DNA from 4 places in the Ferdinandcohnia sp. FSL W7-1320 genome. Region 1 is predicted to be linked to each of the others. Evidence: riboswitches for the same ligand, from Rfam matches in the RefSeq annotation. Region 1 holds a riboswitch; each other region holds the start of a gene.
The links. A riboswitch is a leader RNA that binds a small molecule or an ion and turns the genes downstream of it on or off. The one in region 1 is predicted to bind S-adenosylmethionine.
Positions count from the first base shown of each region.

Region 2: linked by a shared signal. The riboswitch ahead of mtnW (2,3-diketo-5-methylthiopentyl-1-phosphate enolase) and the one ahead of NST91_RS06385 (O-acetylhomoserine aminocarboxypropyltransferase/cysteine synthase family protein) in region 1 are both predicted to bind S-adenosylmethionine.
Region 3: linked by a shared signal. The riboswitch ahead of metK (methionine adenosyltransferase) and the one ahead of NST91_RS06385 (O-acetylhomoserine aminocarboxypropyltransferase/cysteine synthase family protein) in region 1 are both predicted to bind S-adenosylmethionine.
Region 4: linked by a shared signal. The riboswitch ahead of NST91_RS21370 (methionine ABC transporter ATP-binding protein) and the one ahead of NST91_RS06385 (O-acetylhomoserine aminocarboxypropyltransferase/cysteine synthase family protein) in region 1 are both predicted to bind S-adenosylmethionine.

Region 1 is NZ_JBBPAM010000001.1:1,268,457-1,276,498, reverse strand. Features, by position in the region: gene sufC (Fe-S cluster assembly ATPase SufC) at 1-369, opposite strand, end outside; gene NST91_RS06405 (YuzK family famiily protein) at 742-891, opposite strand; gene NST91_RS06400 (MetQ/NlpA family ABC transporter substrate-binding protein) at 1,159-2,001, opposite strand; gene NST91_RS06395 (methionine ABC transporter permease) at 2,018-2,617, opposite strand; gene NST91_RS06390 (methionine ABC transporter ATP-binding protein) at 2,715-3,740, opposite strand; SAM riboswitch class I at 3,892-3,999, opposite strand; gene NST91_RS06385 (O-acetylhomoserine aminocarboxypropyltransferase/cysteine synthase family protein) at 4,105-5,427, opposite strand; SAM riboswitch class I at 5,498-5,598, opposite strand; gene NST91_RS06380 (MFS transporter) at 5,788-7,188, opposite strand; gene NST91_RS06375 (TerC family protein) at 7,238-8,014, opposite strand.
Region 2 is NZ_JBBPAM010000001.1:3,649,968-3,658,009, forward strand. Features, by position in the region: gene NST91_RS18010 (MFS transporter) at 1-1,028, shown strand, start outside; gene NST91_RS18015 (Spo0E family sporulation regulatory protein-aspartic acid phosphatase) at 1,153-1,413, opposite strand; gene cbpA (cyclic di-AMP binding protein CbpA) at 1,716-2,345, opposite strand; gene NST91_RS18025 (acireductone dioxygenase) at 2,522-3,067, opposite strand; gene NST91_RS18030 (methylthioribulose 1-phosphate dehydratase) at 3,089-3,709, opposite strand; gene NST91_RS18035 (2-hydroxy-3-keto-5-methylthiopentenyl-1-phosphate phosphatase) at 3,696-4,364, opposite strand; gene mtnW (2,3-diketo-5-methylthiopentyl-1-phosphate enolase) at 4,367-5,605, opposite strand; SAM riboswitch class I at 5,682-5,788, opposite strand; gene NST91_RS18045 (pyridoxal phosphate-dependent aminotransferase) at 5,928-7,103, opposite strand; gene NST91_RS18050 (carbon-nitrogen family hydrolase) at 7,200-7,991, shown strand.
Region 3 is NZ_JBBPAM010000001.1:1,405,088-1,413,129, reverse strand. Features, by position in the region: gene NST91_RS07180 (MDR family MFS transporter) at 1-291, opposite strand, end outside; gene NST91_RS07175 (glycogen biosynthesis protein GlgD) at 773-934, opposite strand; gene NST91_RS07170 (YtzC family protein) at 946-1,230, opposite strand; gene mnmL (tRNA modification radical SAM protein MnmL/YtqA) at 1,484-2,446, shown strand; gene mnmM (tRNA 5-(aminomethyl)-2-thiouridylate-methyltransferase MnmM) at 2,443-3,015, shown strand; gene tbcS (tetraprenyl-beta-curcumene synthase) at 3,208-4,272, opposite strand; gene NST91_RS07150 (gamma carbonic anhydrase) at 4,393-4,917, shown strand; gene metK (methionine adenosyltransferase) at 5,129-6,328, opposite strand; SAM riboswitch class I at 6,721-6,882, opposite strand; gene pckA (phosphoenolpyruvate carboxykinase (ATP)) at 7,165-8,042, shown strand, end outside.
Region 4 is NZ_JBBPAM010000001.1:4,377,197-4,385,238, reverse strand. Features, by position in the region: gene NST91_RS21395 (ABC transporter substrate-binding protein) at 382-1,620, shown strand; gene NST91_RS21390 (ABC transporter permease subunit) at 1,909-2,772, shown strand; gene NST91_RS21385 (ABC transporter permease subunit) at 2,773-3,786, shown strand; gene NST91_RS21380 (ABC transporter ATP-binding protein) at 3,798-4,562, shown strand; gene NST91_RS21375 (ABC transporter ATP-binding protein) at 4,555-5,253, shown strand; SAM riboswitch class I at 5,439-5,544, shown strand; gene NST91_RS21370 (methionine ABC transporter ATP-binding protein) at 5,629-6,642, shown strand; gene NST91_RS21365 (methionine ABC transporter permease) at 6,632-7,303, shown strand; gene NST91_RS21360 (MetQ/NlpA family ABC transporter substrate-binding protein) at 7,334-8,042, shown strand, end outside.

The sequences.
Region 1 (8,042 bases):
GATGAATTTCATTAATGAAATTTCATCACCTTCTTCACGACGTGCATTAATTGCAGAACGAAGGAAGTCTGCGTTTGTTACACCATTGATTTCACTTGGATATTGCATTGCTAAGAAAAGTCCAGCGCGTGCACGCTCATCAACTTCCATTTCTAACACATCTTCACCATCAAGAGTGATGCTTCCGCTTGTTACTTCATATTTAGGGTGGCCCATGATTGCAGATGATAAAGTTGACTTACCTGTACCATTTGGTCCCATGATTGCGTGAATTTCTCCACCGTTTATTTCAAGGTTAACCCCTTTTAAAATCTTCTTGCCTTCGATTTCGACATGAAGATCCTTAATAACTAAAGTTGATCCTGCCATAACTACTACCTCCATTAAACGAAAATATTTTGTATAGTATTGACACATTAAGTCAAAACTTCATTCTCATTTTATTCTCATTACAATCTTATATCAAATTCAAAGTGATATCAACCTTTACACATTCACACTCGTGATACATTTTTTTAATATAAGTTTTGTTGTATTATGCATTAAATGAGAAGAAAAAATTTAAATCTTGTCCAACAATTAAGATAACATAAATTACAAGGATATGTAAGGGAGAATAGATGTTATCCAATGGTAAGTATTCAAATCCTCAGTATATTTTTCACAGATTCCGATAATTCATTCTATAATATAGAAACCCAGTGTGGTGGGCACTGGGTTTCGCAATCGTAATATATCTATTTAGATGTTCACTTTGCCTATTTGAGCAATAATCATTAGACCTTGTTTATAGTCCTTTTCTCGATTAACCTCAACCCGCATACGCTCTTTGAACTTTCGACAGTAATCTTTGTAACCAATCCCATGTGCCTGATGCATTGCCTTTTCCATTTCGCCCGTATAATTCAAACGGATTTGATTGATATTGGACCAATCCCTTCTTTTTTATCGTGCTTACTTGCACATATTTAATGCTATCACCATCATCCTTTTGCCTCAACAGCTTGATTTCGGAGTATTTAAAGCTCCCAATCCTTATTTGACTAAATGGATAACACTAGGAACACAGGAGATACAATTCAATCAATTTCCTTTGTTTTCCTCGAGAATATTCAAAAATCGAAAAGAGGCTTACCAATAGGCAAGCCTCTTTTGTTATTATTCAACTACAGTAACAGCACCAGCGTATTTTTCTTCAATAAACTTTTGAATTTCTTCAGATTTTAACACTTCTACTAGTGCTTTGATTTCTTCTCGATCTTCATCGCCCTTATTCACAACAACGAGGTTTGCAGGTACTACATCATCACCTTCAAAGGCAATACCGTCTTCTGCAATATTCACTCCACCTTCAAGAGCGTAGTTTGTGTTAATTACAACCGCATCTCCTTCACCATTTTCAAAGGATGTAGCAAGAAGTTTTGCTTCAATTAATGTAGAAAAATCTAGATTTTTTGGATTTTCGACGATGTCTTCAACTCTTGCTTGATCGCCAACCCCTTCTTTAAGTTTGATAATACCTTCTCTTTCAAAAATCGGTAAAATACGGCCATGGTCACTAAAAGAGTTACTCATAATAATTTTTGCACCATCTGGTAGCTCCTTTAAACTTTTGTATTCTTTAGAATAAATCCCAATAGGCTCTTTATGAATTTCTCCAACACTTACAAAGTCAAAGTCAGGGTTGTCCTTTAGTTGCAGGTCTAAATAACCTGGTGTTTGGAAGTAGTTTGCATCAAGTTCTTTTTCATGCAATGCAACGTTCGGTAAAATATAGTCTGTAAAAACTTCTATTTCAAGGTCAATTCCTTTATCTTTTAATAAAGGTTTTGCTTGTTCAAGGACTTCTGCATGTGGAACAGCTGACGCACCTACAACAAGCTTTTTATTTCCTTCTGCTTCTTGAGTGTCTCCTCCATCACCAGCATCGTCATTTCCGCCACAAGCAACTAGGGCAAATGAAAGTAGTCCAAATAGTAGTACATAAAGTAATTTTTTCATTGTGTTTTTCCTCCTGTTATCTCTTGTCTGTATGTTTTGTAAAGAAATCACCCACAAATTGAATGATAAATACCAATATTAGTATTGCAACAGTAGCAATAAATGTAATGATCGGTTTATTGCTCTGGAAACCATATAAATATGCAAAATGTCCTAACCCACCTGCACCGATAACTCCAGCCATTGCGGTAAAGCTTACTAATGAGATCGCAGTAACGGTAATCCCAGAAATTAGGGCTGGTAAAGATTCAGGAATTAACACTTTAAAAATGATTGTCGAGTTAGTAGCTCCCATTGAATGAGAAGCCTCAATAACTCCTTTATCGATTTCACGCAAAGCAATTTCAACCATTCTGGCATAAAACGGTGCTGACCCTATAATCAAAGATGGTAACGCAGCATTTGGTCCTAGCATGGAACCCATCATAATTTTCGTGAAAGGTATCAATAGGACAATCAGGATGATGAATGGTATGGAACGAAAAATATTAACAAATGCAGATACAATCCGATTCACCACTGTATTTTCCCATGCATTTCCTTTATCTGTTAAAAAGAGAACTAAACCTAAAAATAAACCAATTATAAAAGTAGCAAGCACGGAGATTGAGGTCATGTATAAAGTCTCTAAAGTTGCTTCCCAAAGATTCCCCCAATTGAGTGCTTGATAATCATTAACTTGTTTTTCCCATTTAAGTAATTCTTGAAATTGTTCAAGCATTTTCAATCACCTCAGCTTCTACTCGTTGTTGTCGAATAAATTCGATGGCTGAAGTGACTTCATTAGCATCACCATCAAGATGTATAAATAATGTTCCATAAGATCCATTTTGGGTTTGTGAAATTTTCCCTTGTAAAATATTCACTTCCACCTTAAAATCTCGGATTAATCTTGTAATTAATGGCATTTCAGCATCTTCACCAACAAAGCTAAGCTGAACCATTTTTCCATTTGGATAACGATCTAATAAATTCTCAACCGTTTCTTTTGTTTCTTCAGGCTCTGTCACTTGCTGAACGAAGCGTTTTGTAATGTTGGCTTGAGGCTTTTTAAATACATCAAGCACTCTTCCCTGTTCAACAAACTTCCCATTTTCCATTACTGCAACTCGATGACAGATTTTACGAATCACATGCATTTCATGGGTAATTAATACGATTGTTAACCCTAAACGCTCATTAATATCAACTAGCAAGTCCAAAATAGAGTCAGTTGTTTGAGGGTCTAATGCAGATGTTGCTTCATCACATAGTAAAACCTTCGGATTATTGGCAAGTGCTCTTGCAATTCCAACCCTTTGCTTTTGACCACCACTTAGCTGTGATGGGTAAGCATCTTCTCTTCCTTCCAGTCCTACAAGCTTAATAAGCTCATTTACCCGTTCTTCTCTTTTAGTTCTTGGCACCTTTGCAATCTCCAGGGGAAAGGAGATATTTTCCCTAACTGTTCGCGACCATAGTAGGTTAAAGTGCTGAAAGATCATACTTATTTCTTTACGAGCATCACGTAATGCTTTTCCTTTAATGGACGTGATATTATGACCAGCAACAGAAATATTCCCTTCTGTTGGAGTTTCAAGCCCATTCAATAAACGGATGAGTGAACTTTTACCCGCGCCACTGTATCCAATGATTCCGAAAATTTCACCTTCATTTATCTGAAGGTCAATATTGTTAACTGCTGTTACAGAATTTGTATTTGTTTGATAAATCTTTTTAACATTTTTTAGTGTTATCACGTTGTCACACCTTCTATTCAGAGAAAACTATGTTTAGTGTATGCGATAATGTAAATAAATAAAGATAATAATTATTCAAATATGCCACGCATATAAAAATAAATGCCTTTCTGCAAAAACGAGCAGAAAGGCACAATTTTGTGATTCCTTCCTCTCATCTTCCAAAGCCCAAAGCTTTGTGTGAATTGGCACCTTTTCAACAGACGTTGACGGTTGCTGGGTTTCATCGGGCACATCCCTCCACCACTCTAAATAAGAGTTATCAGATTTATTTAATTTTTATTATCATACTAAAACAACACGAGAGTAATCTTATCATCTCTATATAAGGGTGTCAACGAAAATATTGTGAACAATTTTTCAGTTATGCAGTCGGCACTGATAAGGCTGAACTGGTTCCATTTGCAGCTTTAATGGCTTGCTCTAAATCTTCTAAAATATCTTCCACATTTTCAATACCAACAGATAAGCGGACTAAGTCCTCTGATACACCAGATGCCTTTAAGTCTTCTGGGCTCAATTGTTGGTGTGTAGTACTAGCAGGGTGAATAATTAAGCTTTTTGCATCTCCTACATTTGCAACATGTGACCAAAGCTCAACACTATTGATTAGCTTTTCGCCAGCTTCTCTTCCACCTTTAATACCGAATACAATTACCGCTCCTGCACCTTTTGGTAAATATTTATCAGCTAGTTGTTTATTTGGATGGTCCTCTTCACCTGGATACAACACCCATTCAACCCCAGGGTGATTTTTAAGATAAGAAACAACTTTTTTCGTATTCGCAATATGCTCCTTCATTCGAACATGCAATGTTTCTAAACCTAAATTGAATTGGAATGAATTATATGGACTAATAGCTGGACCTAAATCACGTAGTAGTTGAACTCTTGCTTTAATTATAAAGGCTACTGGTCCCAATGCTTCCGCAAAGACTAAATCATGATAACTAGGATCTGGAGTTGTAAATCCAGGGAACTTTGGTGAATTCCAATCGAATTTACCTCCGTCTACTATAATTCCACCCATGGTTGTTCCATTACCTAGTAACCATTTTGTAGCTGAATGGATAACAATGTCTGCTCCATGCTCAATTGGTCTACATAAATATGGTGTTGCAAAAGTATTGTCAACAATTAGTGGAATACCTGCTTCATGAGCAATGTTAGCAACTGCCTCAATATCTAGTATATCTAAGCTAGGGTTTCCGATTGTTTCAGCAAAGATTGCTTTTGTATTTGGTGTTATTGCTTGACGGAAATTTTCAGGATTTTTTGGATCTACTAAATGCGTTTTAATTCCATATTTAGGTAGAGTATTAGCAAATAGATTATACGTTCCACCGTATAAAGTAGAAGCAGATACAATCTCATCTCCTGCTCCCGCAATGTTAAGGATTGAAGTCGTAATGGCTGCCATTCCGCTAGCAACTGCTAATGCACCTACTCCACCTTCTAATTGAGCTACTCTTTCTTCAAAAACAGTAGTAGTTGGGTTGTGGATTCGAGTATAAATATAACCGTTTTCCTTTAATCCAAAGAGATTTGCTGCATGTTCAGTAGTATTAAATTTGAACGCATTTGATTGGTAGATAGGAACTGCTCTAGCACCGGTTACTGGATCTGCCTCAAGACCCCCATGTATTGCAATCGTTTCTGGTCTGAAATTTTTTTGTTTTTCACTCATATTAATCTCTCCCTCTTTGATTAAATAAAAAAACCTCTTCGATAAGAAGAGGTTGTATGTATGGTCTCTCTTCTTATCTTTCAGGCAAAAAAAGCCTGCTGGATTTAGCACCGTGTAAATACCGGTTGCCGGGTTTCATAGGGCCATTCCCTCCACCACTCTTGATAAGATAAACTATTAAGTTTTTACTTTTATGATTAATTTGATGTTAACCCTTTTTCATTCACAAGTCAATGAAAATATTTTGAAAAAACAAGATATTCCAAATTACTTGTATTTTTTGTGAAAATCGACAACACTAATTAAACATTCATGTTAATGCTACAAAATTCGTCCATTTTTCCCGGGAAATACGACATATTAAGATATTTTCGCGATTTGTTTTTCCTCTTTCTGAAAGGATTTCCCAGTAAAAACAAATAGGAAATAGAGAGAACCTATTAAATATAAGACAGATGTAATTGTAAAAACATAAGCATAGCCCCAATAAGCACCATACAGCATCACAATCGAGGTTGATATTGGCCCCATTAAAGCCCAGCCTAATGAAAATACCATTTGGTTAACAGAGTTGGCCAGTCCTTTCATAGAATCATCAACCCGCCCCATAACAAGAGATGCTTGGATCGGGTTTCCTGCATTCATTAAGGCTTGTCTAAATAAAAAGCCAATGGCCGCTATGTAAAGATTTTCGGTATACCCTGTCAGCAAGAGGAAAGGCAATGATGATAGTTGTAGATAAACAACTGCTCGAACTTCTCCTACCTTACTAACAATGGCTGGTCCAATAATCATCGCGATCGCTGTTGCTGCTTGTCCCAATGATAAAATGAGACCAATTACTGTATTACTTGCTAAAAACCGGTCAGCAAAATACAAATTTAGGTAAGGAATAACTAATCCTGATCCAAACCCTATGATCATTTGAGCAAATGCAAACATCGCAATTAACTTTATTTGTGATTTATTTGTTCGCAGCTTCTGCCTAAATGACGCCACTGTTTTAATCTCAGGTTGTTTCCTTGGCTGTTCATTCATTTTAAGTATCGGTAAAATACCAGCCATATAAATGATAGTTGCAATTAATAATGTGATTCTTACACTCCAAAGTCCACTCAAATGAAAGATAAATTGAAAGGCATCAGAAAATGCCCCTCCCGCAATATTTCCTACTACTTGTGCGGCCATCATGATTGCTGAATGAAAACTAAAAAGGTGAACCCTTTGTGAAGATGTGGAGTTTTCCGCTAACCACGGGATTCCAGATACTTGAATAAATGCAGTCGACACCCCTGTAATAAATGCAGTTCCAATCAGTAACTGATCAATTTCTAGTATACTTCTAGCAAAAAAGGCGAATGTAGAAATCGCAACTCCAAGAACCATCACTTTCTTTCTGCCAAATTTATCACTCATAAGCCCTGCGGGTACGAGAATTAAGGCAGATGCTAAAGCAGTCATTGCAATAATTGTTCCGTTCGTTTGCTCGGAGTAACCTAGCTCTCTTACATAAAAGTTATACATGATTGTGTACATACCCATGCCTAATTGTGTAAAAACAGTTGCTAGGATAAATCGTTTGATGTTTTGATTGTATGCTTTATATTGCGTTTTCCATCCGGTGACAATGCTCATATGTGCTCCTATAATTATGTGATAAATATGATATTTCGACTCCCTAAATATCATACAACTTTTTAGACAAATTGCAATATACCGAATACAAAAATGATGTATATTTTTAAAATAAATAAAAGCGATAACCCAATTGGATTATCGCAGTTAAACAGACATTATTCTTTCGCTTTTTTTATGCATTGCCTTCTTGAAGCGTTTTCTTATTACTTGGTGCAAACCAACCGAGTAGTGCAATGCCAACTAATACTCCATAGAAGATAATTGTCCAAACAGTACTATGCGGGAAATCATGGTCTAAAATACCAATATCCTCATGAGCAAGGGTAATTACAGCAAGTTTGACACCGACCCAGGCGACAATTGCATATGCGGTTGTTTCCAATGCAGGTCGCTTCTCAAGAAGTTGCACAAACCAAGTTGCAGCAAACTTAATCAATACGAGGCCAGCAATACCCCCAAGAAGAATAACAATGAATTGCCCTCCATCCATACCACCGAAATTGCCAAGAGGTGATTCTGGAAGACCAAGGGCTAGAGCAACCGCAGCTAAGATTGAATCAATAGCAAAAGCAAGATCCGCTAATGCAATTTTTCCTACAGTTGGCCAAAATCCTTTACCAGCAGATTCTTTTTCATCATCCTTATGAATGTCCTTATTTTCCTTACCAAACTTTGCTTGGATGATATGCTTTAATCCTAAATAAAGAAGATAAGCTGCCCCTATCGCTTGTATTTGCCAAACGTTTGCTATAAAGGAAATAGCAAAAAGTGCTCCAAAACGGAAAACAAAAGCCATGAGTATTCCGTAATTGATTGCCTTTTTTTTCTGTTCTTCAGGTAAATGCTTGGCTATGATTGCTAGAACTAGAGCATTGTCCGCTGATAATAACCCTTCCAAACCAATTAGGATTAACAATGCCCAGGCATATTCAAGCCATATTGACTCCATGAATGTCTCCCCCAACTTTTAGGAAATT
Region 2 (8,042 bases), 2.4 Mb from region 1:
CAGTTGCTCAACCTGTTGTCGGTTGGTATACAGACAAAAAACCAATGCCATTTGCCTTGCCAATTGGATTAACCTCTACTTTTTTTGGAGTCATTGGCCTCGCATTTGCACCTAACTTTTTAACGATCATTCTTTCAGTTCTATTTATTGGAATAGGTTCAGCTATTTTCCATCCCGAAGGGTCCCGTGTTGCCTACATGAGTGCAGGTAACAGACGTGGATTGGCACAATCGATTTATCAAGTTGGGGGGAATTCAGGTCAAGCTCTGGCACCTGTCATTACTGCTTTAATCCTTGTACCACTAGGACAATTTGGGGCCATTTGGTTTTCATTAGTTGCTGCGCTTGCAGTCGGACTACTTATATATATTGCTAAATGGTATTCTAAAACACTAAAAACAGTTGAGCTTCAAAAGAAAGTAAAAAAGGCCATTTCAGCTGCTCCGCGAAACATGAAAGCTGTCAAATTCGCATTAGTTGTTCTCGTGCTATTTGTATTTGCTCGAACATGGTACATGTCAAGCATCACAAATTTTTACTCATTTTATGTAATTGAAAAATATGGTTACAGCATTTCACAAGCACAAATATTTATTTTCTTATTCTTAGCCACAGGGGCCTTAGGAACATTCTTTGGGGGACCATTGGCTGATAAATTCGGTAAACGAAATGTCATCATTGTTTCTCTATTAGGTACAGCACCATTAGCACTGATTCTCCCGTTTGTTGGTCCTCATGTGGCAATCGTGCTCGTTACAGTTATTGGGTTTATGCTACTATCAAGCTTCTCTGTTACTGTTGTCTATGCTCAAGAATTAGTTCCAGGAAAAATCGGAATGATGTCAGGATTAATTGTTGGCCTCGCCTTCGGTATGGGGGCTATAGGCGGCGTTGGGATTGGTGCTATCATCGACGCAATCGGGTTAACACCAACCATCATTATGATGGGCTTCCTTCCATTGTTAGGATTATTGGCCTTCCTATTACCTACTGATCATAAGCTTAATGAGTGGAATAATGCAGGATAACACAATTTTCAGGACGCGTATGCGTCCTTTTTTATTGAGTCTTGGCATAACCTTGCAAATTCCTCTTCCCTTCGCAAAAAAATAAACAATCCATTTTCATGAATTGTTTGGTAGGTTATATTTTTTATGATTGTGATTTATAGCTGACTTTTTGAAGTAAGAAAAATAACATGACTCTCTTTAAAAACTGACGAAAAAGTGAATGGTTTCGTTCTGCTGTTTCTGCTCGTTGATAGATATTTATAAGTTCATCAAGTTCTTGACTACATTCAATTGTTTCATTACTTGTAAACCCCGTACTATTAGCGATAGCAATCATTTCTTCTCTTTTTCTATTAATATCCTCTAATAGTATCTGTTTGTAATCTATACGTCTAGTTTCCAAAACTTCCACTCCTTTATTCACACGTTAGAAAATTCTAACGCCGCATACAACTATCGTATGCCAACCAATACTACCTTTGGTGCATGCTGAGTTGCTACTCTATGAATTATTACAAAATCTACTATTTATGTAAATAGATTCGCAAAAATAGACATTTTTTTCTTAAAAAAATTTACAAATTTGTGTACGAAATCGCTTCCAAGCTGCCATTCAACCTTTTTCGACAATCGAAATAATACAGGAACCGACATAAACTTCAATAGAAAAACCTACAGGAATTCACCCATAGGTTAAAATTTTTCTTATTTAATTCGATCGATATGTGTAACACGGAATTCTTTCGTTTCGAGCTTCCTTTTGATAGCTTGAATCTTATCCTCTCCAAGAGTTCCCGGTAGATTTAGGATAATGCGACGGAGGTATTTTTCACCATTATCCAGAGTTAACATTCCATCTATGTTAACGTCACGGATTAGAGATACAAGATCTTTTATCGCACCTTTATGTTCAATCGTAGCAATTGTTAGTGTATATCCACCTGTCCGCATACCAAATGAATCCTCAAGGACATCCATAACATTAGAATGTGTAATAATTCCAAGAAATTCTTTCTCGGAGTTAAGCACCGCAATAAACGGCAAACGACGAATTGTTAAAAATGTTTTAAAGAAGGAATCCTCATCGTAAACAAATGCATCCTTACTTTCGACAAGGGTAAGAATACTTCCATTTGCATCTCCATTCTTTTCATAGAGGTACTCTAAAATGTCAACTTTATAAATTAAACCTTCAAATGTTGTACCATTTTTTGACAATACCGGCACAGACCGATATCCTGTTTCATTTAAAAATTGAAGTGCTTGTTGGACGGTAAAATCGTCGTTACAATATTTTACATCTGATTTTTCAACAAAATTATAGCGAATTTTCATAGTCTCCACTCCTCTTACAGTAGAAAGAATTCCCAACTACCTATAGTATATGCATCAGAATATTTCTTTTTCCAATGAACAAAAATGTAACATATTTACACTAATGTGTAAAGAATATTCTAAACATTTTGATATAAAAAAGCTTTATGGAAAATACCATAAAGCTCCTTCTATTCCTATTTTGTACCTGTAAACTCTGGGTCTTGGAATGGATGAGCTACCCAACCAGTTGGATCAATAAATAATCGAACTGCTACGACCTCACGATCATCCATTAGTGTGAAAAAGTGTGGTGTGTCAACAGGAACAGAAATAACATCCCCTGCCTCTAATTCAACATCAAAGTAGCCAGTATCGCCACTTCCTTTAATAATGAAAATTCCATGTCCTGCTACGATTGCACGTACTTCATCTTCTGTATGAACATGTACTTGTTCAAATTTCTTTAAAAGCTCATCAAGATTAGGAGTAGCATCGGACAATGCGATGACATCCCATTTTTGATATCCGTTACGCTCACCAAGTGATTTGATTTCTGCTTCGTAAATCGATAGGATTTGATCTTTTTGCTCATCCGTAATTCTACAATTTCCTCTTAATTCCTCTGGTAGTTTGTTAGTATCCCAATGTTCATAAAGGACACCTTGTTCTTCTAAAAATGCTGCTACCTCTTCTTGTCCCTCTAGTCTCTCACCTGTATTACGTAATTTAATATTTGCCATTTTTCTCACCTCGTGAATTTTTTATACCCTTAAAGGGGCTAATGCTAATAGTTTTAAATGATAGCTAAAAAGAAACTCATATGCTTCTAAATGTTTTTTTGCATCAAATGCATTGTTAGCCCAGACAGTGATTCCATGGTTTCGGATCAGTACGGCGCCAAAGTCGCTAGTGACATACTTGCCAAAATTTCTTGCAAGTGTAGGGATATCAGCATCATTTTGGATGATTGGTATTCTAATTTCTGAATCCACATCCCATAAACCAAGCGCTTTAATAATTTCCTGCCCCTTGAATACAACTTCTCCTTTGTCAGCATATAGTTCAGAAATGACATTATTATCAACTGTATGAACATGAAGACTACAACCTGCATTTGTTTTGTTATAGATTTCAACATGCAGAAGTGTTTCTGCCGAAGGCTTCAAGTGAGTAGGAGTAACTGGATAACCTGCTTCATCCACTAATAAAAAGTCCTCATCAGTTCTTTTCTTTTTATCTTTGCCACTTGCTGTAACAAGAAATGTGATAGGATTGTCGGATACTTTTATGGAAAGATTTCCACTTGTCCCCATAAACCAATCACGCGCTGCAAGTTCATCTTTTATATCTGCAAGCTCTGTCCATTGCTTAATTCGAAGCATTTGTTAGAACCTCCTTTTTTAGAATCTCTATTACATCAAAAAAGGAATGGAATGAAGAATGATTAATTCCAAGTTCTTCACATTTTTGGACAAGAAAATCTCTAGCAATGACCTTGTCTCCAAGTTTAGCCGCTTGAAGATCTGTAATGGAATCACCAATAACGATCTTAAAATCGTCCTGATTTGCAAACTTACGAATCAACGTTGGCTTGCAACAGCCACACTCGTTTGTGCACTCATCATCACAAGTGTATGGCCATACAATCTTTATTTTTTCATTTGTAAAATCGGATCTGTTACAGTAAATTTGCTCTTTTGGAACGAGTCCGTCAAGCAATGGCTCTACAAAAAAATCAATCCCACCGCTGACAATGTATAAGGGAATTTCCTCTTCTTTTGTAAACGCAACAAATTCCTTAAATCCTTCTCGTATTTCTGCATGGTTGAGTATATAGTCTGTAATTTCCTTACGCGATGCTGATGGTAAAAGCGCAAACATTCTACTCACTCCCAACTGTATCGGGATTGTTTGTAAGAGAACTTGGTCCTTGATCTCCTCCCATGCAGGGGGAGCAAATCTTTTCATGATGGCAATAATGTTATCAGTATTCGTGATTGTACCATCAAAATCACAGAAGATAATTGGTTTATTCATTTTTATACCTCTTTATATCCCCATAATTCAATTGCCTTTTTAAGCTCAGGGCTATTTTTTGCAAATTCAATAAGTGTCTTTCCACCTAGTACTGCATCAACTGCAGCATTAAAGGCTATTCCGCCCCCAATTGCACCATCAGGATGTCCGTGAACACCGCCACCGGCATTGATGACACTATCTTTTCCAAAATCATTGATTAGTAGTGGCACTAGGCCTGGATGGATTCCGGCTGAAGGAACAGGAAATGTTGGTTTAAATACCTCATCATTTTTTGTTAACTCTTCTGCAATTGCTAGTGTCTGTTCTCTTTCAAGCGCAACACTACCATATGGTGAAGGGAACAAGACAAGATCTGCCCCAGCATATCTAAGTAATTTTCCTAGTAATAGCTTATTAGAAAATCCGTAAAACTCAGAAGGAGTGAGTGTCCCACTTACAGCTGGATGGGCCATAATTGGTATTGAAATTTGCGGGTCTTCTGCTAAACTTTGAAGTACATCAATTCCGTAAGCAAAAACATTAAACAATAGTAGGTCAGCACCTAACTCTACTGCCTTCCTAGCTTTTTCCCTTAATTCGAATGTTCTTCCGGTTAAGTTTACAGCGTAAAGTGCCCGTTGTCCGGTTTCTTTGAACACATCTTCAAGTACCTTTTTCCCTTCAGTGATTCTTGTTTCCAAAGGTGTTAACGTGTTCTCAAAGAGTATTTCATCATCCTTGATGATATTCACACTACCGAGTGCCTGCTCACGAAGCTGATCCTTGAGATAGGCTATGTCTCTTCCAATGACCCCTTTAAAAATACTCATTACCAGCGGTCTATTATATACTCCAAGTTTTGCACGAATGCCTTCAATTCCAAATTTCGGACCAGGGAATGTGGATTTTAATTCACTAGAAAACTCCAAATCTAATAGTTTAACTTCCCCATCCAAGGAAAGCTTACCAAAGGTAGTTGTTAAAACAGCTGGTAGGTCTGCACTAAAATTAGCGCTTGGGTATGCTATTCTAATAATTCCCTTTTTTACTTGCTTTCCTAAATATTGACTTGCTCTGTTGTCTGAATCTAAATGCTCGACACTTATTACTATACCTTTATGCTTTTTAAGTTGGTTTTGTTCTATTTTTGGTAAATTTGTCCAAGAGCCGATTGTTAAGCCGAGTGCGATACCTTCAGCTTTTTTCACTAAGTTGTCCCCGGTGTCATGCACCAAATACGTAGCAATCACTTCACTCATTTTTCAACCCTCATTTCAAAATGTTCCATAAGACGAAAAAAACCTCTTCATAAGAAGAGGTTAGCAAACTAACATCTTCTTATCTCTCAGCTTAATGCTGCAAGAATTAGCACCGTGCTTACAATTTGTAAGTCGGTTGCCGGGCTTCACTGGGCTAGTCCCTCCACCTGCTCTTAATAAGAAAATAGATTCTATTATTATATTGAGCCATGTTTTAAGTAAGCTCAATCTAAATTTAATTTTTACGAAATTGAATTTAATTAGGATTATGACAGGAATTATTTTTCTTGTCAAACATTTTTTAACTTTTAAATTTTAATGGTTATTTAAACAAGTTTAGTTTTTTAATTCGATTTGCAGCTTCAACAAGTCTATTTTCGTCAGTTAAAAGACCAACACGTACATATCGATCGCCATATTCACCAAAGCCGATTCCTGGTGCTACAGCAACATGAGCTTTTTCTAGTAATAGGTCTGCAAAACTAACTGATGTGTAACCTTTAGGTACAGGTAACCATGCGAAAAATGAGCCTTCAGGTGCGTTCACATCCCATCCGATGTCTTTTAAGGCACCAATGAATGCATTCCGTCTTGATTCATATTTGTCTACTAATTCTTTTACACAGTCCTGTGACTCGGTCAGTGCGGATGCAGCTGCTACTTGAACGGGACTGAACAAACTCACGTACATATGGTCTTGAATTAGATTTATTGCTTCAATTACACTTGGGTTTCCAACCGCAAAGCCCACTCTCCAGCCTGCCATATTATAGGTTTTTGAAAGTGTGTATATTTCAATACCGATATCTTTGGCACCTTCAACTTCCAAAAAGCTGATCGGCTTTTTCCCCTCATATCCAATCGCACCATATGCAAAATCATGTACCACACAAATATTATGTTCTTTCGAAAAAGAAATTGTATCTTCAAAAAATTCTTTCGTTGCAATAGCCCCTGTTGGGTTATTCGGGTAATTTAAGAACATTACCTTTGCTTTTTCAAGCTTTTCTGAATCAATTTCTGTGTAATCTGGTAGAAAGTAATTCTCTTCTTTCAGAGGCATATAGGCCATTTCAGCTCTTGCAAGCTCAACACCTGACCAATAGTCTGGATAACCAGGGTCAGGTACTAATGCAACATCCCCAGGATTTAATAGACATTGTGGAATCTCTACCAATCCAGCCTTTCCACCAAATAAAATCGCGATTTCTGTTTCAGGGTCAAGTTCAACACCATATTCACGTTGGTAAAATTCTGCCGCTGCCTTCTTTAAGAATGTATGGCCACGAAATGGAGAATACTTATGAAATTTAGGCTGATCGGCAGCCTTTTTAAGAGCTTCAACAATATGTTGAGGTGTTGGTTGGTCAGGATTCCCCTGACCTAAATTTATTACATCATGCCCTTGGGCAACTACATTGTTCACCTTAGCTACAAGAGAAGCAAAAAACTGTTTCGGTAATTTTTGCAGGGTTTCAGATTGTTGGAAATTTTTCATATCTACACCTTCTTCAAAATACTTGAAATACTAACCAAAAATAATATATTGTTAGAGTTAACTTGTAAAGTATTATTTTCACTGGGAGGATACCAAATGAATCTTAAAATTGCTTGTATACAGTATGATATTCAATTCGGTAAACCGCAAGAGAATTTTGCCCAAATTTCTAAAGAAATCGAAAAGACAATGAATCAGGACAAACCTGATATTATCATCCTTCCAGAGCTTTGGACGACTGGATATGATTTAACAAGATTAGATGAAATTGCAGATGAAAATGGCGATGAAACAAAAACGTTTATAAAAACCTTAGCAAAACAATACTCTGTAAATATTGTAGCAGGCTCTGTAGCCAAAAAGACGGAGCAAGGTGTGACAAATACGATGTTTGTCTTTAATCGAGACGGAGAATTGCTAAGTGAATACAGCAAACTACATTTATTCAAGCTAATGGATGAACATTTGTATTTAAAGGCCGGTGAAGCAAAAGGCGATTTCATAATTGAAAATGTACCAGCAGCTGGTGTGATTTGTTACGACATTCGCTTCCCAGAATGGATTCGTGCACATACAACAAGTGGCGCAGAAGTTTTATTCGTGGTAGCAGAATGGCCACTTCCTCGCCTTGAGCATTGGCGAACATTACTCCTTAGTCGAGCGATTGAAAATCAGTGCTATGTTGTTGCATGTAATTGTGTTGGAAGTAATCCTAATAATGAATTCGGAGGTCATTCGATGGTTATCGACCCTTGGGGAAACATTATTGCTGAAGCAGGTACTGAAAGCACAACTCTAGTTGGAGAAATCGACCTTAGCAAGGTAAAAGAGGTGAGAAAACAAATTCCTATCTTCCAGGATCGTCGTCCTAATTTTTATCATTCATAGAAATAAAAATATATTGACAATTATGTACATTCGTTGATATCATTCTCTTCA
Region 3 (8,042 bases), 140 kb from region 1:
AATTACATAATGTGGCCATCCATGATAAAAGGTCAGTCCAATTAGAGCCACTAATGAAATCAAGATTCCTGTCAGGATTGATTTATAGCCACCAATTTTATCAAATAACATGCCACCTACTAAATTTCCAATAACGGTTGCACCCGCATTAATCATTAATACAAGACCTGCAACAGATAAAGATTTACCAAGATGACCATGAATGTAAATCGCGTTTAACGGCCATAAAAAAGATGAACCTGTGACATTAATGATCATTCCAATAATAATCATCCATAGCGCTCTCGGCATACGGGCACCTCCTTTAAATTCACGTATTTATCCATACCAAAAAATATTTTATTCCTTTCCTCTTGTTAATTCAATTTAAAAAAGTATTCGGATAAATGGACACAAAAACGGGATACCTCGGGAGAACGTGTAGCACAAGAACTAGTAACGGTACATGTTTAGGAAAATTCAGCGCTTGCCTGTACCGAAAGGGCGGTGTCACGTCACATGCTCGGGCAATTTCGCGCGCGAGCATGTACCGCAAGAGCGGTGTCACGGTACATGCTTAGGCAAATTTAACGCGTGCCTGTACCTCAAGGGCGGTGTCACAGTACATGCTCGAGCAATTTCGGCGTGAGCCTGTACCGCAAGGGCGGTGTCACAGTACATGCTCCGGCAATTTCGCCATAAGCCTAAACTTCAAAAACATTTTAAATGCGCGCTACTATAAATGGACACAAAAAACAAATCGACAAGCGAATTTCGCTTGTCGGTTTGTTTTTTATTCGGGACGTTGTTTTGATTTGATTGGTTGTCCCTTTTTTAGATAATTTTGCTTTGATTTTTTCACAGGATCAAAGTCCTGCCCGAACTCCAAATCATTGCTGTTTACACCGTTTTTTGTTTTTTGCTCTGGATTATTTTGTTTCGAACGCTTTTTCATGAATTCATCCCCTACATCTTATACTGTTGAATCACGTTTACATCCAAGGTCATATCATTTTGAAGTTGCTGTAATTGCAACCTCATTCGGTGCAATTGCTCTCGTTGCTGATCATTACAACTTTGTGCTAACTTTGCTAATTCATTAGTGGCTTCTTCCAATTGCATTTGAGCATCTGTATATTCCGTTGTATTATAATGCTCCTGTCTTCTAGCAGTCGTAATTTGTTCCTGAGCATTTCGGATTGAATCCTCACAGCGCTGTAAAAAGGCATCTACTGATTGTCGAGTAGCCATTCTTCCCCCTCCTACATTCGAAATGAGAAGCAAAAGCCTTCTCTCCTATAGTTTGTTCATCCTTCATTTCTTCTCTCATAAAGTTATTTCCAATTTATAAAGCCCCCACGCACACGAGATGGGTCAAAAAAGATGCTTGCCACATAAAGTGTGTTCTTAGTTTTTGATCTTCGAATTTCCATTTGAGTTCTTAAAAGCCCCCGTGCTAAAATTTACATAGCAGATTCTTATCTTAGTTAGGAGGGGCGATTTTATGCCTCAAGGAAATCCATTTTCATATTCAACAGATAATAAACGTTACCATACATGGAATTACCACCTCCGTCATACATTTGGACATAAAGTATTTAAAGTAGCCCTTGATGGAGGGTTTGACTGCCCAAACCGTGACGGAACAGTCGCACATGGTGGATGTACTTTTTGTAGTGTCTCAGGGTCAGGTGACTTTGCTGGAAACCGTGCAGACGATATACTTACACAATTCCATACAATTAAAGATAAAATGCACGAAAAATGGAAAGATGGTAAGTACATGGCATACTTCCAAGCGTTCACAAACACCCACGCACCTGTTGAAGTATTGCGTGAAAGGTTTGAACCCGTTTTAAGTCAAGAAGGAGTAGTCGGAATCTCTATTGCTACAAGGCCTGATTGTCTTCCCGATGATGTTGTCGAATATTTAGCAGAACTAAATGAAAGAACCTACCTCTGGGTTGAGCTTGGTTTACAAACTGTACATGAAAAAACAGCGCACCTTATTAACCGAGCACATGATTTTAAGTGTTATGTTGAAGGAGTAAATAAGCTTCGTAAACATAATATTCGGATTTGCTCCCATATTATAAATGGCCTCCCACAGGAAACAACAGAAATGATGATGGATACAGCTCAAGAAGTAGCGAAACTTGATGTACAAGGTATCAAAATTCATTTGCTACATTTGTTAAAAGGAACACCTATGGTGAAGCAATATGAAAAAGGACTATTGGAATTTCTCTCTTTTGATGATTATGTACAATTAGTTTGTGACCAACTCGAAGTTTTACCACCAGAAATGATTGTTCATCGTATTACCGGGGATGGTCCCATTGATTTAATGGTTGGGCCAATGTGGAGTGTGAATAAATGGGAGGTATTAAATACAATAGATGCCGAATTGAAACGTCGTGACAGCTATCAAGGAAAATTATATAAGAAGGTAGCAGAAAACGTATGAAATTAGATCGTATACTTCCATTTGCCCGTAAATTACTTAAACTTGCAGTTAGAGAAGGAGATTATGCAGTTGACGCTACAATCGGAAATGGTCACGACACAGCAATGCTTGCTTCTTTGGTTGGTGAAAATGGACAAGTTTTTGGCTTTGATATTCAAAAAGAAGCTATTGAAAACACAACCACTCGTTTAAAAGAGCAAGACCTGTTTGATCGCGTTCGTTTGTTTCACGAGAGCCATAGTCAACTTTTAGCGATGATTCCCACTGATGCCCGCAGCAAAATCGCAGGGGCAGTCTTTAATTTGGGATATTTGCCTGGAGGAAATAAGGAAATTGTTACAAAGGCTGATTCTACAATTGAGGCAATTGAGCAATTACTTACTGTCATGAAGCCTGAAGGTATTATAGTACTTGTTGTGTACCATGGTCATGAAGAGGGTGCAGTCGAACGAGATCAGCTGTTAGAATATTGTTCAACGCTGGACCAAACCAGCGCTCATGTATTAATGTACCGATTTATGAATCAAATGAACAATCCACCTTTTATTATCGCAATTGAAAAAAGATAGAGCCCAGACTGTTGAAAAACGCTCGCATACTTCGTTGCTTGCCTCCCTCGTCCGCTCATGAGGGCTACTTCTATTCGCGTCTTCGCTCAGCGGAGCGCCTTGTCTGACAAGCGTTTTCATAACAGTCTTGGAAGAATTCATCCATAACTTCACTTATGAAAAAAGATAGAGCCCCGTCGCTCTATCTTTTTCTTATTCAAACACATGTTGAAATCTACGGTAGGCTCGTCCATTTACATAAAAGAAAAAAGAAGTCTTCCCACCGAGTCTAATAATTTTCTTCGCAATTTTTAATACACTTCGTTGTGACCTTACCTTTTCATCTGATAGATATAGACCTAATAAACCCCTATTAATCATTCGGTGAAATTTTTCATTTGGTAACCCGGCTGTATGTTTATCTGCTTCGGTGATAAAGTGCTTAAGGCGATCTACCAATTCATTTTCATGTGGATAATAAAAACAGAAATTTAAGTCTCCACCTTTACGGTCCTCTTCTTGATCAATGAAATAATCAAGAAGGATGTGCAAGCCTTGGATATATGGAAAATACCCATTCCGAACTTTGTTGGCCATCTCCTCGTTGAATTCTTCATGAAAAGCGTAAGCAACTAAACAAAAAATCCCTAGTGTAGACCCTGAACAGGCTGAGAATTCATACCATTCCATGTTTGGCAAATCCTTTTGGTGATCTTTAAACCAATTCTCAAGTCTTGGAACTCGCTCTTCTACCTTTACATGTTTATGAACTTGTAAAGCACAATAATAACTTGCCAACTCCTGTAAATAATCAGCAATCTTATCATAATGATGAAGGTTGTGAAGAACATCCTGACAGGTTGTTACTAGGCTCTCCAAGTAACCCCCATCATCCTGTTCTTCTCGAAATTGATAATAGTTTTTTGTTGGACATCCTGGTCGTAAGGCATCTGGCATAGAATCATGTAACGAGCTAAAATCTAACGGATCAAGCGAGGTGCTTCGATCACAAAGATTATCTAGATAGTCACTAATCGTTTGATACGCAACGATAAATCGAATGCATTCCTCCATTTGTCCTTCTGATAATAAGGCGAGAATTGCTCCACCTTCACAGTGAAACGTTTTAGTTTGAATACTCGCTAATGCCTGTCTCCGAAGTTCCTCATTTGGAATAGCCTCCGCTTTCTTTTTCCAAATTGATAATTCACGATGTACAATCGGAAATACCTCACGATACACTTTCTTCATTAAACTAATCGGTTTTGTTGGTACCATCGATATCACCTCAATATTTAGGAACATTGAATATATGTACGATTTACGATAATTGTAAAAGTTGATACACTTACCATAAATGATTATTTATCGAATATCAAACGAAAGGATGTAACTATTATGATTTATCCATACAAAGGGAAATATCCTGAAATTGCCGACTCTGTATATATTGCGGAATATGCGACAGTTACTGGTGACGTAAAAATTGGTGAGGAAACAAACATTTGGTTTAATACTGTCATACGGGGGGATGTGGCACCGACCATTATCGGAAAAAGAGTGAGCATTCAGGATAACTCAACCTTGCATCAAAGCCCAAATAATCCTTTAGTTATTGAAGATGATGTCACAATTGGTCATCAGGTGATCCTACATAGCTCTATTATCCGTAAAAATGCGCTAATCGGAATGGGGTCCATTATTCTTGATGGGGCAGAGGTTGGTGAAGGGGCTTTTATAGGTGCCGGAAGCCTAGTTCCACAAGGCAAAAAGATTCCACCAAACACTCTTGCATTCGGAAGACCAGCTAAAGTTATTCGTGAATTAAATGATGAAGATAAAAAAGATATGGCCAGAATTCGCCGTGAATATGTGGAAAAAGGGCAGCATTATAAGGAATTACAAAAAGAAAAACGCGGTTAATCAAATACGCCTTGGCGTATTTACGCCCAGATTTTTTTGAGCTTGCTCAAAAAATTGCCCTTGAAAATCTATGGCATCCGCCGGAGGCTTTAACTTTATTCAGTCAAGTTTGATACTAAATTGGATAATCTATTTGCTTTCATCCAACCACTCATAGCATTTCAGCTGAATAAAGTTAAAAGCTCACCATTAAGGCGAGCTTTTTTCTTTCTTATTTTGCAGCTTGTGTTTTAAGCGCTTCTGCTTTGTCAGTACGCTCCCATGGTAAATCAAGATCATTTCTACCAAAGTGACCATATGCAGCGGTTTGCTTATAAATTGGACGACGTAGATCAAGCATCTTGATAATTCCAGCAGGACGTAAATCAAAATTATCACGAACCAATTCTACAAGTACATCCTCTGACACAGTTCCGGTTCCAAATGTGTCTACAGAGATAGAAACTGGTTGTGCAACACCGATTGCATACGCAAGCTGAACTTCACATTTATCCGCTAAACCAGCTGCTACGATGTTTTTCGCAACATAACGAGCAGCATATGCAGCTGAACGGTCAACCTTAGTTGGATCCTTACCCGAGAAAGCGCCACCGCCATGGCGTGCATAACCACCGTACGTATCAACAATAATTTTACGGCCAGTTAAGCCAGCATCCCCTTGAGGACCACCAATTACAAAACGGCCAGTAGGATTAATGAAATATTTAGTATTCTCATCAATTAGTTCACTAGGAACGACAGGGTTAATTACATGTTCTTTTAAATTACGTTGAATTTGCTCTAATGAAATTTCAGGATGGTGCTGGGTTGAAATAACAATCGTATCGATACGAACTGGATTGTTGTTCTCATCGTATTCAACAGTAACTTGAGTTTTTCCATCTGGACGTAAATATGGAAGAATCTCATCTTTACGTACCTTTGTTAGTCTGCGTGATAACTTGTGAGCTAATGAAATTGGTAGAGGCATTAATTCTTTTGTTTCGTTACAAGCATAACCAAACATTAATCCTTGGTCTCCAGCACCAATTGCTTCAATTTGCTCATCAGTCATTTGACCTTCACGTGCTTCTAACGCTTGGTCAACCCCCATTGCAATATCTGGAGATTGCTCATCAATGGATGTTAAAACTGCACAAGTTTCATAGTCAAATCCGTATTTTGCTCGTGTATAGCCAATCTCTTTAATCGTTTCACGGACAATCTTTGGGATATCTACATATGTAGAAGTTGTAATTTCTCCCGCAACAAGTACAAGACCTGTTGTGACAGAAGTTTCACACGCTACGCGTGCATTTGCATCACTTGCTAAAATCGCATCTAAAATAGAATCTGAAATCTGGTCACAGATTTTATCTGGATGTCCTTCTGTAACAGATTCTGAAGTAAATAAACGGCGTCTATTTGTCACAAACGCTTCCTCCTTTTCGGATTCAGAATCGAATAGTTCGAGTTCTGACATTCATTGATACGGTACTCATTCCCTTAGTATTGTTACCTTCACGATTTTCTATCCTATATTAAATGAACAGTTATCTACGATCAAATGTGCCTTGGCGTTTTTGCGCCCGATCTTTAGGCCGACACGATGTGGGTCATACAGACGGTTGCCACAGGAAGCGAAAAATTTCCGCTAAAAAATCGAGGCATCCGCCGGAGGCTTTAACATTATTCTGTTGGAATCGAACTCCGAGAATAATTTAAACACATATCACGCGTTAAGTAACATCAATAAAACCAATAAAGAATAAAAAACCTTTCCTACTATTTCGAGGAAAGGTTTATCGTTTATCCAGCCTTTCACTCTTATCGATCAAGGACATACCTTGCTCAGGTTAGCACCTTATCACTTTTTCGAATGTGGAGACCTACTAATAGGTTTCACTAAAAACCATTTGATATGTAAGAAAAGTGATGGTTGCCGGGTTTCATTGGGCCTGTCCCTCCGCCAGCTCGGGATAAGAGAGTATCCGTTCAATGACATATGATATCGCAGTAGTCCTTAAGGTGTCAACAGAATTCCGAAAAAAAACAAAGTCGAAGTGTGTCACACTATTTCCTCAATATTGACAAACTATAAAAGAATTATCGATTATAAAGGACTATTTTAGAATCTGCGCGCACTTTTTAATGATATGTTACGTAAAATACGTTAAATAGTATAGACTATTTTTATTAATGTGTTATACTAATTGTAAATTTGAGATAATTTATGGAAATTTAAAAATTAATAAAGGATGGTTTAACATGAATTCAGTTGAAGTTACAAATGAGCAGCTATTAGAATTAGTGAATGGAAAAAACGCACTTCATAACCTATCTGTTCCTATTTTAGTTGAAAAAGTACTATCTAGACAAGAGGGAATCCTTACTTCGACTGGGGCTATACGTGCGACAACTGGGAAGTACACCGGAAGATCACCTGAAGACAAATACATCGTAGAAGAAGCATCTACTAAAGATAGAATTGATTGGGGTAAGGTAAACAAACCAATTTCTGAAGAAGTATATGAAAAACTTTATACAAAAGTACTTTCATACTTAACAGAAAAAGATGAGATTTTCGTATTCAATGGATATGCAGGTGCAGACAAAAAAGTACGCATGCCAATCCAAGTAATCAATGAATATGCTTGGCATAACCTTTTCTCTCAACAAATGTTTGTTCGACCAACAGAAGAGGATCTAAATACACATCAACCTGAATTCACAGTTATTTGTGCACCAAATTTTAAAGCTGATCCTGAGGTAGATGGTACTCGCTCTGAAACATTCATTATTATTTCCTTTGAAAAACGAACAGTGTTAATCGGAGGAACTGAATATGCTGGAGAAATTAAAAAATCAATCTTCTCTGTGATGAACTATGTATTGCCTGAAAAAAATATTCTTTCCATGCATTGTTCTTCAAACGTAGGCCCTGAAGGTGACGTTGCACTATTCTTTGGTCTATCTGGAACAGGAAAAACTACTCTTTCAGCAGATCCAAAACGTCGTCTTATTGGCGATGATGAACACGGTTGGTCTAGCTCTGGCGTGTTTAATATTGAAGGCGGTTGCTATGCTAAATGCATCAACCTTTCTCGCGAGAAGGAACCACAAATTTTCGATGCGATTCGCTTTGG
Region 4 (8,042 bases), 3.1 Mb from region 1:
AGTATAATTAACGTAATAAATAAAAAAACGCTAAATTCAACTAAAGAAAAAGAATTTGTTTATTATTATAATACTGAATTTGTGGTATGTATTGGCTAAATAGAGGTCGTGTTGGTATTAAAGACGGAAATTGTAAGTCTTTATTCCAACCCTCCTCCATTTTTTTTGCATGAATTTACGGCGAAATTTATTACGTTTTTTTTATGGAAGTTGAAAATATGTATTGAATATTTAGATAGTTGTAACTATAATAATATTCAAAATACTAAGAATTCTAGAGAGGAGGTATCCATACATAATCCAAAAGTCCTGTTAGTTTAAAAAAATGTATAGCAAAGAGGGTTAGTATTGAATGCGTTTCCATTAAAGGGAGGGTTACCTATGAAACTAGTAAAAAGAAATTGGTTGATCATGTTGGCATTTGTTCTATTGCTCTCAGCATGTAGCTCAGGGGCAATCAGTACAACTACAGAAAATAACAAAAAAGAAGAAAATGCGGAACCAACAACAACTGATTCTTCAAGTGACGAGCCAATTAAAATTGGTGCTTTACTTCCTTCAACAGGTGTATATGCTTCACTTGGGGAAAATGTTAAGAATGGTATGGAGCTCTATTTTGATGAAATTGGTTGGGAAGTCGCTGGTAAGAAAATTGAGATTGTTCATGAAGATACGGAGGCAGACCCACAAGTTTCCTTACGTAAGCTTCGTAAGTTAATGGAGCAGGACAAAATTGACATTTTAACTGGTCCAATCAGTACCGCAGTAGCTTATGCGATTCGTGACGAGGTTGATAAGAACAAATTACCTTTCCTTGTTTCTCATGCTGGAGGAAATGATTTAACAAGAACAAAGCGTAGTGATTATATCTGGCGCTCGTCTTTCTCGTCCTACCAAATTGGACACTCTATGGGCCAATGGGCGTATGACAATATTGGTGGAAAAATCTATTTAACAGCTGCTGACTATGCCTTTGGTCATGAAGCTACGGCAGCATTTAAGGATGCTTATACGGCAGCAGGTGGAGAAATTGTTGAGGAAGTATTCGCTCCACTTGGAAATAACGATTTCTCTTCTTACCTAGCAAAAATGAATCGAGATGATATTGATGGGATCTATGCATTCTTTGCGGGTACAGATGCGATTCGCTTCGTTCAACAATACGAGCAATATGGATTAAAAGGCAAGATTCCTTTAATTGGTTCTGGATGGCTTACTGCTGAAGATACTCGTCCACAACAAGGAACTGCTCCTGAAGGCATCATTGCTTCAATCTTCTGGGATTATAGCTTAGATACGCCTGAAAACAAAAAGTTCGTTGAAGCGTATGAAGCGAAGTACGATGCTAGACCAAGTATTGAATCAGCAGAAGGATATGATGCCGCTGCGATTATGGCAAAAGCGATTGAAGCATTAAACGGTGATGTTTCAGACCCTGATAAACTAGTAGAAGAAATTTCAAAGGTTGAACTGGATAGCCCAAGGGGACCAATCAAGTTTGACCCAGAAACTCATCAAATTATCCAAAACTTATATATCGTAGAAACGTACCTTGATGGTGACAAGACGGAAAATAAAGTAATCGACACAGTACCAGAAGTTGTTGACCCAGGAAAATAAGCAAATAAGAAAAGAAGGAGGCAAGGTAACGAGTGTTGCCTCCTTCTTTTCTAGTTACCTAATATATTATTACTATTTTAACGAAATTTTCCGTGTCTAGTTCCAACGCATTGCCAGTTTTCATCATGAATAGGCTTTTGGGAGAATTTTGCGAAAAGCTTTGCTTTGAGCAGCTTGAGGTCTTATAACCTGTTCCAAGAAAAGTCAAAGAGCGACTTTTTTGGTACAGAACATTAGCTTGTCCGGGCAGAGCAAGGCGCTTACACATTTCGGATTGGGAGGAAAGGAATGGATACATTAGTCTTGCAATTGATGAATGCGCTAAGCTACGGGTTTCTCCTATTCATTATCACATGTGGGATAAGTCTCGTCTTTGGTATTTTAGGAGTATTAAATTTAGCGCATGGTTCCCTATATTTATTAGGATCTTACATGGGTTATTCAATCGTTGTAAAGTCAGGATTACCATTTTGGGTTGCACTCTTGGTTGTACCTTTTATTATTGCAGTTATCGGATTGATTTTAGAAGTAATTCTACTTCGTCCTACCTATAAACTTGGCCATCTTTCCCAAGTATTGTTGACCTTTGGTCTTGCGTATATCTTTCATGATCTCTTCTCCATTATTTGGGGGAAAAACATCATGACCGTAACCCCACCAGCTTTCCTAAGCCAATCGGTCGAAGTGATGGGGAATATGATCCCATCATATCGTCTAGCTTTAATTGTAGTTGGAATCATCATCGCCGTAGCCCTTTGGTATACCCAGGAGAAAACAAAATGGGGTGCAGTTATCCGCGCAGGTTTATCTGATAAGGAGATGGTTGGTGGGCTAGGAATCAACATTCACCTCGTCTTTACACTCGTATTTTTCTTTGGAAGCTTCCTAGCAGGAATTGGTGGGGTACTTGGCTCCCCAATCCTAGGGGTAGCCCCTGGAATGGAATTTAATATCCTCATTTTATCCCTTGTTGTTCTCGTTGTAGGAGGACTTGGGTCGGTAAGCGGAACGATTGTTGCGAGCCTTTTAGTGGGTATGGTTGAAACATTTAGTCGTTTCTATGTCCCAGAACTAAGCTTAATCATTACATTTGCATTGATGGCTGCTGTATTAATTATCCGTCCGCAAGGATTGATAGGAAGGAGGGCATAAATGGGTAAACAGTGGATTAAAGGAAGTGTATTATTCTTATTAATGGTTGCTGCTCCATTTTTTGTTTCTCTCTATTACGTAAACATTTTTACGGAAATCTTGATCTTTGGAATATTCGCCATTAGTTTAAATATCCTAGTTGGTCAGACTGGATTGGTTTCCCTAGGGCATGCTGCATTTTTCGGTGCTGGTGCTTATGCAACTGGTCTTGCGGCAAGTCATTTATCTACAAATGTGTTTCTAACGATTGCAATTGGAATGCTGCTTGCCTTTCTATTAGCTATTTTAATAGGTTTTGTATCAACAAAGGCACACGGATTTTACTTTTTGATGCTAACACTTGCTTGTTCCCAGATGGTTTACTCTATCATTTATCAATGGACAGATGTAACGGGTGGATCTAATGGATTATCAGGTATTCCTTCTCCAAGCCTGTTTGGAGATTTTCTCCTATCCAATCAAGTGTTTATCTATTATTTTGTATTAGTCGTATTTGCAATAGTTATGATCGTGATTAACAGACTTCTTCATTCCCCACTTGGGTACGTCTTCATTGGAATAAAAGAAAATGAAGACCGAATGAAGTCGATTGGATATAACACAACCTTCTATAAAAACATTAGCTTTTTGATTGCTGGTACTTTGGGTGGATTGGCTGGAAGTTTATATGTGTTTTTCAATGGCTTCGTAGCCCCAACAGATGTGTACTGGACAGTGTCTGGTTCGGTACTGATCATGGTGCTAGTTGGAGGAGCAGGAACACTTTGGGGACCTGTTATTGGAGCGGCATTCATCGTTGTGTTGGAGACAATTATTAGTTCTTACACAGAAAGCTGGATGATGATTATTGGTACTGCCTTCATCCTATTTACGATCTTTGCTCCTTCCGGAATTGCAGGGCTGTTCTCTAATCTGACAGGGAGAATTTTTAAGACAAGGCCAAAACCTGTAGTGGAAGATTATGTCGAGCAAGCGATTGAACCAATTAAACAGCAATCAAAAATAAATGGATAGGGGGGAAAGTGATGACTACAATTCTTTCCATTCAAAATCTATCAAAGCACTTTGGTGGGTTAAAAGTAATTGAAGATATTACGTTGGATGTGACAGTTGGAGAACGTGTGGGATTAATTGGTCCAAACGGCGCTGGTAAGACAACCTTTTTCAATATGATCGCCGGAGACTTGAACCCGACAGGTGGAACAATTGCCTATTATGACCGAGATATTACAAAGGTACCAAACTATAAAAGGACAGAAAGTGGAATAGTGCGAACGTTCCAGAAGAACAATCTAATGTTTGGATTAACGGTGAAAGAGAATGTTCTCCTTGTTTTACAGAAAATGAGGAAAGAGCATACGCATTGGTGGAAGAAGGTAAGTCCCAAAAATTATCAAGCATTGCATAAAGAAACGGATGCCCTTTTACAGGAATGGAATCTTGATCAGTATAGCGATACAAAGGTACAAGAGCTATCTTATGGTGTGCAGAGACAAATTGAAATTGTCATGGCGATTGCTGGAAAGCCAAAGATTCTACTGTTAGACGAACCAACAGCAGGAATGTCACAGGTTGAAACCGACCAGATTATTGCTCTAATTAATAAGTTACCAAGAGAAGTAACGATTTGTATGATTGAGCATGATATTGATGTGTTGTTCGGTAATATGGACCGAGTGATTGTCCTACATACAGGAAAACTAATTGCAGATGGTACACCAGAAGCGGTTCGCGAAAATGAAGAGGTTAAGGAAATTTACCTAGGGCGGGAGGAGGCTGCACATGCTTAAGTTGAAAGATGTTAATAGCTTCTATGGCTCAAGTCACATCCTTCATGGAGTGAACCTTGAAGTGAAAGAAGGCCAAGTTGTTACCCTTTTGGGAAGAAATGGTATGGGTAAGACAACAACCATGCATTCAATTATTGGCTTTGTAAATAAAGTACAAGGTGAAATCCTGTTTGAAGGTAAAAATATTGCCTCTCTTCAAAGTCATCAAATTGCTAGAAAAGGGATTGGGATTGTTCCCCAAGGGAGAAGAATATTTCCGAACCTATCCGTAACAGAAAATTTAACCGTTTTCGCTGATTTGAAAAAAGGAGATTGGAATCTAGAGAAGATTTTTCACTATTTTCCACGCTTAAAGGAACGTGAAAAATCTCATGCTGGCACCTTAAGTGGAGGGGAACAATCGATGTTATCTATCGGAAGAGCATTGATGAGAAATCCAAAAATCTTATTGCTTGATGAACCTACCGAAGGATTGTCACCCTTAATGGTCAGTGAAGTGATGGATGTCCTTTTAAAATTAAAAGAATCCGGAATGTCGATGCTGCTAGTAGAACAAAATATCTCAACTGCCTTGAGAATAGCAGATGATGTTTATATTTTAAGTAAAGGAAAAGTAGTTTACCACGACAATCCCGAAGAACTAAAAAACAATATGGATATCGCGTATCAACATCTCGCGTTAAGCAGCTAACAATAGCCCTTCCCATTCCCGGGAATGGGCTATTTACTATCCGATAATAATATTTTTTAAAATTTAGATTCGTTGCTACAATAAGAATGGAAACGTTTAACACTGTTTTGATAGTGTAATGTTGTTATTGACATAATACTAACTGGCTAGTAATATCTAACTATAATAAATTTCATAAATAATCAAACTTATCCAGAGCGACCGAGGGACTAGGCCCTAAGACGTCCGGCAACCCCCATTTTGGGAAGGTGCCAATTCCTGCAGAATGATTTTCATTCTGAAAGATAAGTCGAGATAAATTTTTATTTCGATACCTCTTTCAGATGAAAGAGGTATTTTTGCATTAAAAAACTGGTAAATGAATGAGGTATTTAAATGATTGAAATTCGCAATCTTTCAAAGATATATAAAACAAAAAAAGTGACCGTCACAGGTGTTGATAATGTTACTCTTCAAATAGAAGCCGGCGAAATCTTTGGCATCGTTGGCTATTCAGGCGCAGGAAAAAGCTCCCTGCTGCGCTGTATCAACTTGCTTGAACGACCAAGCTCTGGAAACATCTTGGTAGATGGGGTAGATCTTACCTCTCTAAAAGCTAGTGACCTGCGCATCGCTCGTTTGAAAATCGGAATGATTTTTCAACACTTCTATTTAATAAGTCAAAAAACAGTATTCGAAAATATTGCGTTTTCCTTAAAAGCTGCCAATCTACCAAAGGAACAAATCAAAAAACGTGTCGAGGATTTACTCGAAATGGTAGGTCTATTAGATAAAAAGGATGTCTATCCTTCGCAGCTAAGTGGTGGTCAAAAACAAAGAGTTGGGATTGCAAGAGCGCTCGCAAACGATCCTAAAGTGTTGCTTTGTGATGAAGCGACCTCCGCGCTTGACCCAACAACAACTAAATCAATCTTAAAGCTATTAAAAAAGATTAACAAAGAACTTGGCATAACAATTGTCCTAATTACGCATGAAATGGATGTTGTGAAGGAAATTTGTAACCGTATGGCGATTATGCAAGATGGAAGGGTAATCGAAGAAGGTTCTGTTTATGATGTATTTGCAAACCCGAACACTGAACTAACAAAGGAATTTATTGAAAGTGTTGTTTCCTTTGAGATTCCTGAAATCATTCTTGATTCATGTAAAGGCCCAATCGTGAAGGTTACCTTTAAAGGAAAAATTGCCGGTGAGGGTGTTATATCAGATATGCTTCAGACTTTCAATGTAAAAGGAAATTTCCTTCATGGTTCCATTGAATACATTCAAGAATCAGCACTAGGTATTTTTATCATGGAGTTGAGGGGAAATAAAGAAGAAATCAAATCAGCACTGAACTATATTGAGGAACGTGCTGCACAAGTGGAGGTGTTACGTGATGGAAATTGATTTAAATCATCTCATGGAGCTTCTCCCTGATATCAATACAGCGTTTTTCCAAACTATTTATATGATTGCTATTTCATTACTTATTGCAGTTGTAATCGGACTTCCAGTTGGAATTCTTCTATATGTAACTGACAAAGGATTATTTTTAGAAAACAAAGTAGTTCAAAGCATCTTAGGGTTTGTCGTGAACTTAATTCGTTCAATTCCATTTATTATCTTGCTTGTTGCATTGATTCCAATCACGAATTTCATCGTAGGCACAACGATTGGGCCGACTGCAGCATCTGTTTCACTTTCAGTTGCTGCGATTCCATTCTTCGCTAGAATTGTGGAAACAGCTTTAAGGGAAATTGACCGAGGTGTAATCGAAGCTGCGATTGCAGCGGGAGCAACTCCATGGATGATTATAAAAGATGTGTTGCTCCTTGAAGCGCGATCTGGAATTATATCTGGTGTTACCTTAACACTTATTAGCTTAATTGGATTTTCAGCCATGGCAGGTACTGTTGGTGGTGGAGGAATCGGAGACTTAGCAATCCGATTTGGTTACTACCGGTACGACAATACCATCATGTTTGCGACAGTCCTAATCTTAATCATTTTAGTTCAAGTCATACAACTCCTTGGTGACTACATTGCAAAGGTAGTAGATAAAAGATAAATAACATAAAAACAGAAAGAAGGAAAAAAAATGAAAAAGTGGTTAACAGGAATTATCTTACTCTTAGTAGCATTCGTTATTACAGCTTGTGGAAGTAGCGCAAGCAATGATGGTGAAAGTAAAGACTCAGCTGTAGAATCAAAAGATATAAAAATTGGCGCAACAGCAGGACCATACAGTGATATGGCTAAAAAAGCTCTTAAGCCAGGACTTGAAGAACTTGGATACACAGTAGAAATTGTTGAATTCAGTGATTATATCCAACCAAACAAAGCATTAGACAATGGTGATATTCAAGCAAATCTATTTCAACACACAATTTATCTTGAAAACTTTGAAAAAGAAAACAACATGGATTTAACTGCATTAATTAATGTTCCGACAGCACCAATGGGAATTTATTCAAATGTTTATAAATCAATCGATGAAGTAAAAGAGGGTTCAACTGTAACACTTCCAAATGACCCAACAAATGCAGCACGTGCATTAAACACATTACGTGATGCGGGGCTTATTACAATCGCAAAGGATGCAGACCCATTAACAGTTTCAGAAAAAGATATTGACGAAAATAAAAAGAATTTAAAATTCCAACCAATTGAAGCTGGTCAATTACCACGTTCTGTTGAAAGTGCTGATCTAGCTGCAGTCCCAGGTAACTTTGCATTAGCTGCAAAAATGAATTTATTAGATGCACTTACACTTGAAGATATGTCTGATTCATACCGAAATGTAGTTG